2 regions of the Streptomyces rapamycinicus NRRL 5491 genome follow, and region 2 is predicted to be linked to the other one. Evidence: riboswitches for the same ligand, from Rfam matches in the RefSeq annotation. Region 2 holds a riboswitch; the other holds the start of a gene.
The links. Region 2 has a riboswitch for thiamine pyrophosphate ahead of thiO (glycine oxidase ThiO). Riboswitches for the same ligand answer to the same signal wherever they lie in the genome.

Region 1: another riboswitch for thiamine pyrophosphate. It lies ahead of LIV37_RS15815 (thiamine ABC transporter substrate-binding protein); the one in region 2 lies ahead of thiO (glycine oxidase ThiO).

Annotation. Positions count from the first base shown of each region.
Region 1 is NZ_CP085193.1:3,935,633-3,941,963, reverse strand. Features, by position in the region: gene pyrH (UMP kinase) at 1-659, shown strand, start outside; gene frr (ribosome recycling factor) at 764-1,321, shown strand; gene LIV37_RS15825 (phosphatidate cytidylyltransferase) at 1,321-2,496, shown strand; gene rlmN (dual-specificity RNA methyltransferase RlmN) at 2,569-3,675, shown strand; TPP riboswitch at 3,749-3,853, shown strand; gene LIV37_RS15815 (thiamine ABC transporter substrate-binding protein) at 3,849-4,922, shown strand; gene LIV37_RS15810 (ABC transporter permease) at 5,018-6,331, shown strand, end outside.
Region 2 is NZ_CP085193.1:8,645,012-8,651,342, forward strand. Features, by position in the region: gene pknB (Stk1 family PASTA domain-containing Ser/Thr kinase) at 1-1,494, opposite strand, end outside; gene LIV37_RS36295 (SRPBCC domain-containing protein) at 1,651-2,109, opposite strand; gene LIV37_RS36300 (thiazole synthase) at 2,292-3,173, opposite strand; gene thiS (sulfur carrier protein ThiS) at 3,182-3,382, opposite strand; gene thiO (glycine oxidase ThiO) at 3,379-4,611, opposite strand; TPP riboswitch at 4,693-4,806, opposite strand; gene LIV37_RS36315 (NAD(P)/FAD-dependent oxidoreductase) at 5,367-6,331, shown strand, end outside.

The DNA.
Region 1 (6,331 bases), 4.7 Mb from region 2:
TCGACCCCGATGTCGTGCACGCCATCGCCCGCGAGGTCGCCGCCGTGGTCAGGGACGGTGCCGAAATCGCCATCGTCATCGGCGGCGGTAACTTCTTCCGCGGTGCTGAGCTGCAGCAGCGCGGTATGGACCGGGCCCGCTCGGACTACATGGGCATGCTCGGAACCGTCATGAACTGTCTCGCCCTCCAGGACTTCCTGGAGAAGGAGGGCATCGACTCCCGCGTCCAGACCGCCATCACCATGGGCCAGGTCGCGGAGCCGTACATTCCGCTGCGTGCGGTGCGCCATCTGGAGAAGGGGCGTGTGGTCATCTTCGGCGCGGGTATGGGTATGCCGTACTTCTCCACGGACACCACCGCGGCCCAGCGAGCGCTGGAGATCGACGCGCAGGCCCTGCTCATGGGCAAGAACGGCGTGGACGGGGTCTATGACTCCGACCCCGCCCGCAACCCCGACGCGGTGAAGTTCGACGCCCTGGAGTACGGCGAGGTGATCACCCGGGACCTCAAGGTCGCAGATGCCACCGCGATCACCCTGTGCCGGGACAACAAGCTGCCCATCCTCGTCTTCGAGCTCCTGGCCGAAGGAAACATCGCGCGTGCGGTGAAGGGTGAGAAGATCGGCACGCTGGTGAGCGACCAGGGCTCCCGGGCCTGACGGCTCGAACGGGGGATGGACAACGGCCTGCCGGTCGGACACCGTGCAGGAGAAGACGCACGCAGGGGCGAGGCTCTGCTTACTGATAACACCAGGAGCAAGTGGTGATCGAAGAGATCCTCCTCGAGGCCGAGGAGAAGATGGAGAAAGCCGTTGTGGTCGCCAAGGAGGACTTCGCCGCGATCCGCACCGGGCGTGCGCACCCGGCGATGTTCAACAAGATCGTGGCGGACTACTACGGTGCGCTGACGCCGATCAATCAGCTGGCGTCGTTCTCGGTGCCGGAGCCGCGGATGGCCGTGGTCACGCCGTTCGACAAGACCGCGCTCCGCAACATCGAGCAGGCGATCCGGGACTCCGATCTGGGCGTCAACCCGAGCAACGACGGCAACATCATCCGTGTGGTGTTCCCCGAGCTCACCGAGCAGCGCCGTAAGGAGTTCATCAAGGTCGCCAAGGGCAAGGGCGAGGACGCGAAGATCTCGATCCGCAGCGTCCGCCGCAAGGCCAAGGAGTCCATCGACAAGCTGATCAAGGACGGCGAGGTCGGCGAGGACGAGGGGCGCCGCGCCGAGAAGGAGCTCGACGACACCACGGCGAAGTATGTCGCGCAGGTGGATGAGCTGCTCAAGCACAAGGAAGCCGAGCTCCTCGAGGTCTGATGAACGACTCTTCCTGGGGGGCCCCACCAAGCGCCGGACTCCGGGGACCGGGCCGTCAGGGCACCTCCCCCGGCTATGGCTGGGAGGTGCCCACTTCTTCGGCGGGTCCCGCGCACGAGGTGGGCGAGGCGGCGCAGACTCGCCCCATGCCCACCGTGCCCCACGCGGGCGGCGACTCCGGCGAGGCCGCCGACCGTGACCGGGGGGCCGCTCGGCTGAGCGGCCCCCTCTTCCGCGACGAGCGGGAGCCGCAGCCCGGCCCCCGGCAGCCCGCCGGGCGTCGGCCGACGCCCTCCGACCCCGCGCCCGACCCGGCCTCCGCCGACGGCGCGCGTGGCGCCGGCGCCGGGCAGGGCAAGAAGAGTGCGGGCCGGAACCTGCGCGCCGCGATAGGGGTGGGCATCGGCCTCGGTGTGATCATCTTGGCCTCGCTCTTCATCTACAAGCCCGTGTTCGTCGGCGTGGTGGCGGTCGCGGTGGTGGTCGGGCTCTGGGAGCTGACCTCGAGGCTGACCGAGCGCAAGGACATCCGGGTCCCCCTGGTGCCGCTCGCCGTCGGCGGGGTCGCCATGGTCGTCGCCGGCTATGTGCGCGGCGCCCAGGGAGCAGTGGTGGCGGTCGCCCTTACGGCGCTCGCCGTGCTGGTCTGGCGGATGACCGAGCCGCCCGACAACTACCTCAGGGATGTCACCGCGGGCGTCTTCGCCGCCTTCTACGTGCCGTTTCTGGCCACTTTCGTGGCGCTGATGCTCGACACCGACGACGGCCCGTGGCGGGTCCTGACCTTCCTGCTGCTGACCGTGGTCAGCGACACGGGGGCGTACGCGGTGGGCTGGCGCTTCGGCAAGCATCCGCTGGCCCCGCGCATCAGCCCCGGCAAGACCCGTGAGGGGCTGCTGGGAGCGGTGGCCTTCGCGATGGTCGCGGGCGCGCTGTGCATGCAGTACCTCATCGACGACGGCGTCTGGTGGCAGGGTCTGCTGCTCGGCCTCGCCGTCGCGGTCAGCGCGACCCTCGGCGACCTCGGTGAGTCCATGATCAAGCGTGACCTCGGCATCAAGGACATGGGCAAGCTGCTGCCCGGCCATGGCGGGATCATGGACCGGCTCGACTCGCTGCTGCCCACCGCGCCGGTGGTGTGGCTGCTGCTGGTGATCTTCGTGGGCGGCGGCTGACCACGCCCGCCCACGGGCCCCGCGCCACTCCCGGCGCGGGGCCCTTCGTACGTCTGCGACACTGGGAAAACCATGCCTAAGCCCGGAGAACTCACCTTCGTCGCGCCGCGTGGGGCCAAGAAGCCCCCGCGGCATCTTGCCGACCTCACACCCGCCGAGCGCCGGGAGGCCGTCGCCGCCCTCGGGGAGAAGCCCTTCCGGGCAGGTCAGGTGTCGCGTCACTACTTCGCGCGCTTTGCCGAAGACCCCACTCAGTGGACCGATATCCCGGCCGCGGCGCGCGAGAAGCTGGCCGCCGGGCTGCTGCCGGATCTGATGAGCGTGGTGCGGCACATCAGCTGTGACGACGACACCACGCGCAAGACGCTGTGGCGGCTGTTCGACGGCACGCTCGTGGAGTCCGTCCTGATGCGCTACCCGGATCGGGTCACCATGTGCATCAGCTCACAGGCGGGCTGCGGGATGAACTGCCCGTTCTGCGCCACCGGGCAGGCGGGGCTGGACCGCAATCTGTCCACCGCCGAGATCGTGCACCAGATCGTCGACGGGATGCGGGCCCTCCGGGACGGGGAGATCCCCGGTGGTCCGGCCCGGCTGTCCAACATCGTCTTCATGGGCATGGGCGAGCCGCTGGCCAACTACAACCGCGTCGTCGGCGCCATCCGCCGGCTCACTGACCCCGAGCCCGATGGGCTCGGTCTGTCGCAGCGCGGTATCACCGTCTCGACCGTCGGCCTCGTCCCGGCGATGCTGCGGTTCGCGGACGAGGGCTTCAAGTGCCGGCTCGCGGTGTCGCTGCACGCGCCCGACGACGAGCTGCGCGACACCCTCGTGCCGGTCAACACCCGCTGGAAGGTGCGCGAGGTCCTGGACGCCGCGTGGGAGTACGCGGAGAAGTCCGGCCGCCGGATCTCCATCGAGTACGCGCTGATCAAGGACATCAACGACCAGGCGTGGCGCGCCGATCTGCTCGGCCGGCTGCTCAAGAGCCACCGGGTGCATGTGAACCTCATCCCGCTCAACCCGACGCCAGGCTCCAAGTGGACGGCGTCGCGGCCCGAGGACGAGAAGGCGTTCGTGGCGGCCCTGGAGGCCCATGGGGTGCCGGTGACCGTCCGGGACACCCGGGGCCAGGAGATCGACGGGGCCTGCGGGCAGCTGGCGGCTTCGGAGCGCTGAGCACCGGCTGATAGGGTGCCTGGGGATCGGTGCGCCATGCGATCGTCATAGAACTGAACATCCGTACAAGTGAACATTCCGACAGGGGAGCGCTCAGAGCGCTGAGAGTGCGGCACGGCCGCAGACCCTCGGACCTGATCCGGGTCATACCGGCGTAGGGAGTCAGCATCACCATGAACAGTCAGCTTCGGCGTGCCATCTCGGCCGCCCTCCTCGGCTCACTGGCCCTGGGGGCGCTCGCCGGCTGCGGCGAGGACACCAAGAGCGGCTCGGACTCCAAGACGGTCACCCTGGTCACGCATGACTCGTTCGCGGCCTCCAAGGCGGTCCTCAAGGAGTTCACCAAGGAGACCGGCTACAAGGTGCGCGTGCAGGCAGGGGGCGACGCCGGAGCCGCCGTCAACCAGGCGATCCTGTCCAAGGGCCACCCCCAGGGCGATGTGTTCTTCGGCGTCGACAACACGCTCCTCTCCCGCGCGCTCGACAACGACCTGTTCACCCCCTACACGGCGAAGGGGCTCGACAAGGTCCCGGCGGCCCTCCAGCTCGACCGGGCCGAGCACCGCGTCACCCCCGTCGACTTCGGCGACATCTGCGTCAACTACGACCGGAAGTACTTCGCCGACAAGAAGCTGACGCCGCCCCGGACGCTGGACGATCTGACCAAGCCCGCCTACAAGAACCTCCTCGTCACCGAGAACGCGGCAACCTCGTCCCCCGGTCTCGGCTTCCTCCTCGCCACGGCCGCGAAGTACGGCGACGACGGCTGGAAGGGCTACTGGAAGAAGCTGCGGGCCAACGGCGTCGAGGTCGTCGACGGCTGGGAGCAGGCGTATTACGACCGGTTCTCCGGTTCGGCGGGCGGCGGCAAGGGCGACCGGCCGCTCGTCGTCTCCTACGCCTCCAGCCCGCCCGCCGAGGTGGCCGACGCCAAGAGCAAGCCCGCGAAGGCGCCCACCGGGGTGGCGACGGGCACCTGCTTCCGGCAGGTGGAGTTCGCCGGGCTGTTGAACGGCGCGGGCAACACCAAGGGCGGCAAGGCGCTGCTGGACTTCCTGCTGGGCAAGCGGTTCCAGGAGGACGTCCCGCTGAACATGTACGTCAACCCGGTGCGCGAGGACGCCAAGCTGCCGGAGCTGTTCACCCGATACGGGGTCAGGATCGCCGACTCGGCCACCCTGGCGCCGCAGAAGATCGCCAAGAACCGTGAGCCGTGGGTCAAGACATGGTCCTCGCTGGTCCTGTAGAGCCCCGCGAGAACCGTAAGAAGGCCGACGGCCACCGTAAGGCCGACACGGCGGACCACCGCGGCCGTCGCGCGATCGCCCTCCGGCTCGCCCTGATGGCGGTGCCGCTCGCCTTCTTCGCGGTCTTCTTCGCCTATCCCGTGGCCGCCATCGTCACCCGGGGGCTGCGTGTCGGCGGGCGGTGGCGGTTCGGCCGGATCGCCGAAGTGGTGACCGATCCGGCGACGCTGGACGTCCTGTGGTTCACCTGCTGGCAGGCGGTCGCGTCCACCGCCCTCACGCTCGCGGTGGCGCTGCCCGGCGCGTATGTCTTCGCCCGCTTCGACTTCCCCGGCAAGGGGCTGCTGCGGGCCGTGGTGACCGTGCCGTTCGTCCTGCCGACCGTCGTCGCCGGATCTGCCTTCCTGGCCTTGCTCGGCCGGGGCGGGCTGCTGGACGAGCTGTGGGGGGTGCGGCTGGACACCTCCGTCTGGGCGATCCTCCTGGCCCATGTCTTCTTCAACTACGCGGTCGTCGTCAGGACCGTGGGCGGGCTGTGGGCCCAGCTCGACCCGCGTCAGGAGGAGGCCGCGCGGGTGCTCGGCGCGAGCCGGCCGTCGGCCTGGCGCCGGGTGACGCTGCCCGCCCTGGCCCCGGCCGTGGCCGCCGCCGCGCTGATGGTGTTCCTGTTCACCTTCACCTCCTTCGGCGTGATCCAGATCCTGGGCGGCCCCCGCTACGCCACCCTGGAGGTGGCGATCTACCGGGAGACCGCGCAACTGCTCGACCTCCCCACGGCCGCGGTGCTGACCCTCGTCCAGTTCGCCGCGGTCGCGGCCGTGTTGGCCCTGCACGCGTGGACCGTAAGGCGTCGCGAGAGCGCCCTGCGGCTCGTGGACCCGGGCCGCACCGCGCGCCGCCCGAAGGGCCCGGCCCAGTGGGCGCTGCTGTGGGGCGTGCTGGCCATGGTCGCGCTGCTGATCGTGACACCGCTCGCGGTGCTGGTGGAGCGCTCGCTGAACGGGCCGGACGGCTACGGGTTCACCTACTACGAGGCGCTGCGGTCGGCCGCCGACAGTGGGGGCACCTTCTTCGTGGCTCCCATGGAGGCCGTCGGGAACTCCCTGTGGTACGCGGCGGTCGCCACCGTCTTCGCCCTCGTCGTGGGCGGTCTCGCCGCCGCGGCGCTCACCCGTAAGGCGGGCAGGCTGGTGCGGGGCTTCGACGCGCTGCTGATGCTGCCGCTGGGCACCTCGGCCGTCACCGTGGGATTCGGCTTCCTGATCGCCCTGGACGAGCCCCCGCTGGATCTGCGCGCCTCCTGGGTCCTGGTGCCGCTCGCCCAGGCCCTGGTGGGCGTGCCCTTCGTCGTACGGACCATGCTGCCGGTGCTGCGGGCGGTGGACCACCGGCTCCGGGAGGCGGCGGCC
Region 2 (6,331 bases):
CACGGAGTCGGGGCCCGGGCTGGTGGAGAGGACCGAGTCCTGGGCCGTCTCACTGCTGAAGCGGCCGGTGACCTTGCCGACCGTCAGCCCCTGGTCCGCGATCTTCCGCTTGGCCTCGGCGAGCGGCATCCCCACCACATTGGGCACCTCGGCCCGCGGGCGCCCCTGGGAGACCCGGATGGTCACGGTGCCGGTGTCGCGGACGCGCTCGCCCGGGCCGGGCTTGGAGCCGATGACCTTCCCCTTGGGAATGACATCGCTGAACTCGTTGACGACCTTCACATCGAGGCCCGCGCCGTGCAGCTTCTTCTCGGCCTCCGCCTGGGTCTTCCGCAGCACCGGCGGGACCTCGGTGAACTGGCCGGCGCTGATGTACCAGATCCCGACGCCGAGGGCGATCGCCAGCAGCACCGCGGCGGCGATCGTCACGATCCCGCGGCGCGGCAACCGGCCCCGGCCGCCGCGTTCGCCCCTGCGGTGCCCCTCCTGCCGGGGCGGTTCCGGGGGCAGCTCCAGACGGCTGGTGTGGTTGAGCCGGTCCTGGTCGTCGGCGGCCGCCGCCGGGCGCGGAATCACCGCCGTACGGTTCTCGGACCCGGCCGAGTGGTCCTCCCTGGCCTGCGGCGGCACCGCGTCCAGCTGCTCGTCGGTCAGCGCCGCCCGCACCGCGCGGGTCGTGCTCAGCAGCGCTACGGCGTCGGCGGGGCGCGCCTCGACGGCGCGTGCGGTGGCCGAGGCCACCAGCGCGTCCAGCTCCGGGGCGACCCCGGGCGCGAGGGCGGAGGGCGGCGGGACGTCCTCGTTCAGATGCTGGTAGAGGATCTGCGCCGGGGTGCTGCCGCCGTGCGGCTTGGCGCCGGTCAGCATCTCGTACAGCACCACACCGCAGGCGTAGACATCGGCGCGGGTGTCGGCCGTGCCGTGCTCGATCTGCTCGGGCGCGAGATACGAGACGGTGCCGAGGACGCTGCCGGTGGAGGCGCTGGTGTTGGTGTCCACCGCCCGGACCAGGCCGAAGTCGGCGACCTTGACCCGGCCGTCGTCCCCGATCAGCACGTTCTCGGGCTTCATGTCGCGGTGGACGAAACCGGCGCGGTGGGCCGCGCCGAGCGCGGCCAGCACCGGCTCCAGGATGTCCAGCGCGGCGCGCGGATGCAGCGCCCCGCGCCCGCGGAGCACATCGCGCAGGGTGCAGCCGGGGACGTACTCCATGGCCAGATAGACATGGCCGCCGTCCGCTCCCTGGTCGTAGACGGCGACCACATTGGCGTGCGCGAGTCTCGCGACGGACTTGGCCTCCCGGATGAAGCGCTCGACGAAGGCGGCGTCGGAGGCGAGGTTCTGATGCATCACCTTCAGCGCGAGCACACGGTCCAGCCGGGTGTCGACGGCCCGGTAGACCGTCGCCATCCCGCCAACGGCGATGCGCGCCTCAATGCGGTAGCGGCCGTCGAGCTCCTGCCCGACGAGGGGGTCCTGGAGGGTCGTATCCACGGGGGAAGTCTACGAGGCGCCGATATCGGCCAGGACCGCCCGCTCCAGGTGGGGCGGGTACTGCAGCGGAACGGTGACACCGGCGGGTCAGTAACCGTGACACCGGCGGGTCAGTAACCGTGACACTGGCGGGTCAGTAACCGTGACACCGGCGGGTCAGTTGTGCGACGCGGCGGCGATCGCGGCCAGCTCCTCCAGCGCGGAGGTCCAGGACAGCGCGGCGTACTCGGCGTGCTTGGCCTTGGCGTCCTCGGGGACGGCCAGGGCGCGGATACCGCTCTCCGCGAACCGCAGCCGGGTGCCCCGCCCCTCGGGCGAGAGCGCGAACTCCACGAGGGTGGCTTCGCCGGGGTCCGAGGGGGCGTGATCGGGCTCCAGTGCCAGCCGGAAGCGGAAGAGGGCGTCCGGGACCGCCCGCTCGACCATGCCGTGGAACTCTCCGTGCTCGTCCCAGCGGAACCGGAGCCGCCCGCCCGGGTGCGGATCGATCTCGCAGCCGCCGGGGGCGTACCAGGCGCGGATGTGCTCGGGCGTGGTCAGTACCCGCCACACCCGGTCGATCGGCGCCGGTACGTACACCTCGCGCTCGATCCGGTCGTCCACGGTCACGGTCACGGCGACCACCTCCGGGCTGTGGGCTGCTCCCTCCCTCCACGGTAGGGCCCCGAGGGGCCCGGAGACCGGTCGGCCGAACGCGCTGGGCCTGGCCGAACGCGCGGGGCTCGCCGCACGCCCGGGGCCTCGCCGAACGCGCTGGACCCAGCCGAAGGCCCGTGGCCCAGCCGAAGGCCCAGGGCCTAGCCGAAGGCCGGGCGCTCGGGGTCCAGGGCGGCCAGGCCCTCGGCCGGGCTCGACGCCTCGGCGAAGTGACGGCGCGGGATCCGGCCCGCCCGGTGGGCCAGCCGCCCCGCCTCCACGGCGTGCCGCATCGCCCCCGCCATCAGCTCCGGCTCCTGGGCCCGGGTGACGGCCGAGGCCAGCATCACCGCCGCACACCCCAGCTCCATGGCCAGCGCGGCGTCCGACGCCGTGCCCGCGCCCGCGTCCAGGATCACCGGAACGGTGGCGCGCTCGGTGATCAGCTGGAAGTTGTGCGGATTGCGGATGCCGAGCCCGGAGCCGATGGGGGAGCCGAGCGGCATGATCGCGGCGCAGCCGACGTCCTCCAGCTTCCGGGCCAGGATCGGATCGTCATTGGTGTACGGCAGGACCGTGAACCCGTCGTCCACCAGGATCTCGGCCGCGTCCAGCAGCTCGATCGGATCGGGGAGCAGGGTGCGCTCGTCGGCGACCACCTCCAGCTTGACCCAGTCCGTGCCCAGCGCCTCCCGGGCGAGGCGGGCGGTGAGTACGGCCTCACCGGCGGTGAAACACCCGGCGGTGTTGGGCAGCGGACGGATCCCGTGCCGGTTGAGCACGGAGAGCACCGACCCCTGCACCGTGGGGTCGAGCCGCCGCATCGCGACGGTCGTCAGCTCGGTGCCGGAGGCCAGCAGCGAACGCTCCAGGATTTCCAGACTGGGCGCGCCGCCCGTGCCCATGATCAGCCGGGAGCCGAAGTCGGTCCCGGCGATGGTCAGCGGGTCGGGCGCGGCGAGCGACGCGCGGTCGGCGGCGCGGTGGGCCGCCGTGGCGTCGGGGGCGGCCGCGACGGCTGTGGTGGTCGTGGTGGGAGCCATGGGTGGGATCAGCCTCCTTGGACCGCGGTGAGGACCTCGACGCGATCACCGTCGCCGAGCGAGGTCGCGGACCACTGGGTGCGCGGGACAACCGTCTCGTTGACGGCGGCGGCGACACCCGAGGGCGCCTGGGTGAGGGTCGCGACGAGCCGGTCGAGCGTGGTGCCCTCGGGCACCTCGCGAGGCTCGCCGTTGACGGAGACGGTCATGTGTGCTGCTCCTGTGCTGGGGAGTGCGCGGCGCCGGGGGCGCCGGGGGCACCGGGAGAGGACGCTGCCGAGCCGGGCGAGGGGGCGGCCGGGGCGGCCGGGGCCGCCGAGGTGTCCGCGGGGGCCGCGAAGCGCCGCGGGCTGAACGGCTGGGCCTCCGGGGGGAGTTCTCCGCTGGTCAGGGCCTCGGCCATGACATCGCCGGTGATCGGGGTGAGGAGCACGCCGTTGCGGAAGTGGCCGCTGGCCAGCAACAGCCCCGGCAGCGCGGTCGGGCCGAGCATCGGGGCGTTGTCGGGGGAGCCGGGGCGCAGCCCCGCGGACGTCTCCACCAGCGGCAGTTCGGTGATGCCGGGCACCACCTCATGGGCGTCCCGCAGCAGTTCGTACACCCCGCCCGCGGTGACCGTGGTGTCCCAGCCCAGCTCCTCGCTGGTCGCGCCGATGACCAGCTCGCCGTTCTCGCGCGGCACCAGGTAGACCGGTCCGCCGCGCACCACGGCCCGTACGGTCCGTGAGAGGAACGGCGCGTACCGCTCGGGCACCGACAGCCGCACCACCTGCCCCTTGACGGGCCGTACGGGCGGCAGGACGTCCTCGGGAACGCCCGCGAGCCGTCCGCTGAGGCTGCCCGCGGCCAGTACGGTCCGCTCGGCGGCCAGGCGCGTGCCCCCGGTCAGCTCGACCCCGGTGGCGCGGTCGCCGTCCAGCAGCAGCCGCTCCGCGCGGTCGCGGTGGAAGGCGACCCCGGCCCGCTCGCACGCGGTCAGCAGCGCCGCCGTCAGCCGCCGCGGATCCACCTGGTGGTCACCGGCGACGCGCAGCCCGCCGTGTACGCCCGGCGAGAGCATCGGCTCCATACGGCGGCATTCACGCCCCGTCAGCCACTCGGACTCCAGCCCGAGCCCCTGCTGGAAGGTGTGGAGCTCGCGCAGATGGGCGCGGTCGTCGGCGTCGAACGCGACGGCGAGCGTGCCGCACGCGCGGTGGCCCACGTCCTGGCCGCCCGCCTCCTCGAGCTCGGCCACGAAGTCCGGATAGCGGCGTGCGGAGGCCATGTTGAGGCCGAGCAGGGTCTGCTCGCCGTAGTGCAGTTCGGTGACGGCCGCCAGCATCCCGGCCGCGACCCAGGCGGCTCCGCCGCCGGGCGCGGGGTCGACGAGCGCGGTACGCAGCCCCCGCTGGGCCGCCCGCCAGGCCGTGACCAGCCCGATGATGCCGCCGCCGATGACGAGGGCGTCGTAGCGTCCGCCGGGTGGCGGCCCGCCTGATGTGTGAGGTCCGTCGTCGTGACCGTGACCTGGTGCGTGCGTGGACACGCTGCCCCTCCCTTCGCCGGCATGACCCGGATCAGGTTCGTACGGTCGGAGGCCGTTCCAGCCTCCCTCTCAGCCCGGTCCGCCCGGGCTCCCGCGAGTGCTCTGTCCCGCCACCCTAGTACGCGCCCCGAATCACCCGAAAGACCGGCCGCACACCAGCAACCCCAGCCCAGTCGGCTCCCACTCCAGCCCCGGCGGTTCCCATTCCAACCCTGGCGGTTTTCAATCCAGCCCTGGCGGTTCCCATTCCGGCCCCGGCGGTTCCCATTCCAGCCCCCGGCGGTTTTCAATCCAGCCCCTCCGGCGTTTGAGGAGCGGGGTCCGGGGCGGAGCCCCGCAACCCCAGCCCCTCCGGCGCTTGAGGAGCGGGGTCGGGGGCGGAGCCCCGGCGGGGGCCGAGGGGGCGGAGCCCCATCGTTTCGGGAAGGGGCGGGGTGGGGGCTCCCCGCCGAAGGCGCCCACAACCCGCACCCCGCCGCCCTGCCCAACCCCCCCCCCACCCCCTCCCACCCCCGCCCGTCCCCCCCACTCTGTGTCCGACCTCTCGTAAGCCACTCTCCAGTCCGCCCCACCAGCCGCAATACAGTGATCGTGTGAGCGATGAGACGACGACGAAGCCGTCCTCGAACGGCGCCGGACAGCGCGTGGTGATCGTCGGCGCGGGCATGGCGGGGGTGCAGACCGCCGTCGCACTGCGCGAACAGGGCTGGACCGGGGAGATCGTCCTGCTGGGCGCGGAGCCCCACCAGCCCTATGACCGGCCCCCGCTGTCCAAGGCCGTACTGCTCGGCAAGGCCGAGGGCTCGACGCTGGACGTGGACTTCGCCGGGCTCGGCATCGGCCTGCGGCTCGGCGTCGAGGTCACCGGCCTGCGCCCGGACAAGCGGCTCGTCGAGACCGCGACCGGCCAGCTCCCGTACGACGTCCTGGTGATCGCCACCGGCGCCGAGCCGATCCCGCTGCCGGGCAGCGAAGGAGAGCCCGGCGTCCATCTGCTGCGCACGTTGGACGACGCCGAGCGACTGCGCCCGGTGCTCGCCCGGCAGCGCGAGATCGCGGTCGTGGGGGCGGGCTGGATCGGCGCCGAGTTCGCCACGGCGGCGCGCGAGGCGGGCTGCGCCGTGACCGTCGTCGAGGCCGCCGACCGGCCGCTGGCGGGCGCGCTCCCGGCCGAGGTCGCGGCCCCCATGGCGGCCTGGTACGAGGACTACGGCGCCCGGCTGGTCACGGGCGCCCGGGTGGCCTCCGCCGACGAGAGCGGGCTGCTGCTCGGCGACGGCACCCGGCTGCGCGCGGGCGCGGTGGTCGTCGGCATCGGGGCCCGGCCCGCCACGGGCTGGCTGGCGGGCTCGGGCGTGGAGCTGGCCGAGGACCGGTCCGTCGCCGCCGACGACCGGCTGCGCACCTCCGCGCCGGACGTCTACGCGGTCGGCGACTGCGCCTCCTTCCCGTCCGCCCGCTACGGAACGCGGCTGCTGGTGCACCACTGGGACAACGCGCTCCAGGGGCCGCGCACCGTCGCCGCCAATGTGGTGGGGAGCCGGACGGCCGCCCACTTCCCGGGTGTGGTCTACGACCCGGTGCCGTACTTCTGGTCCGAGCAGTTCGGGCGCTTCGTGCAGTACGCCGG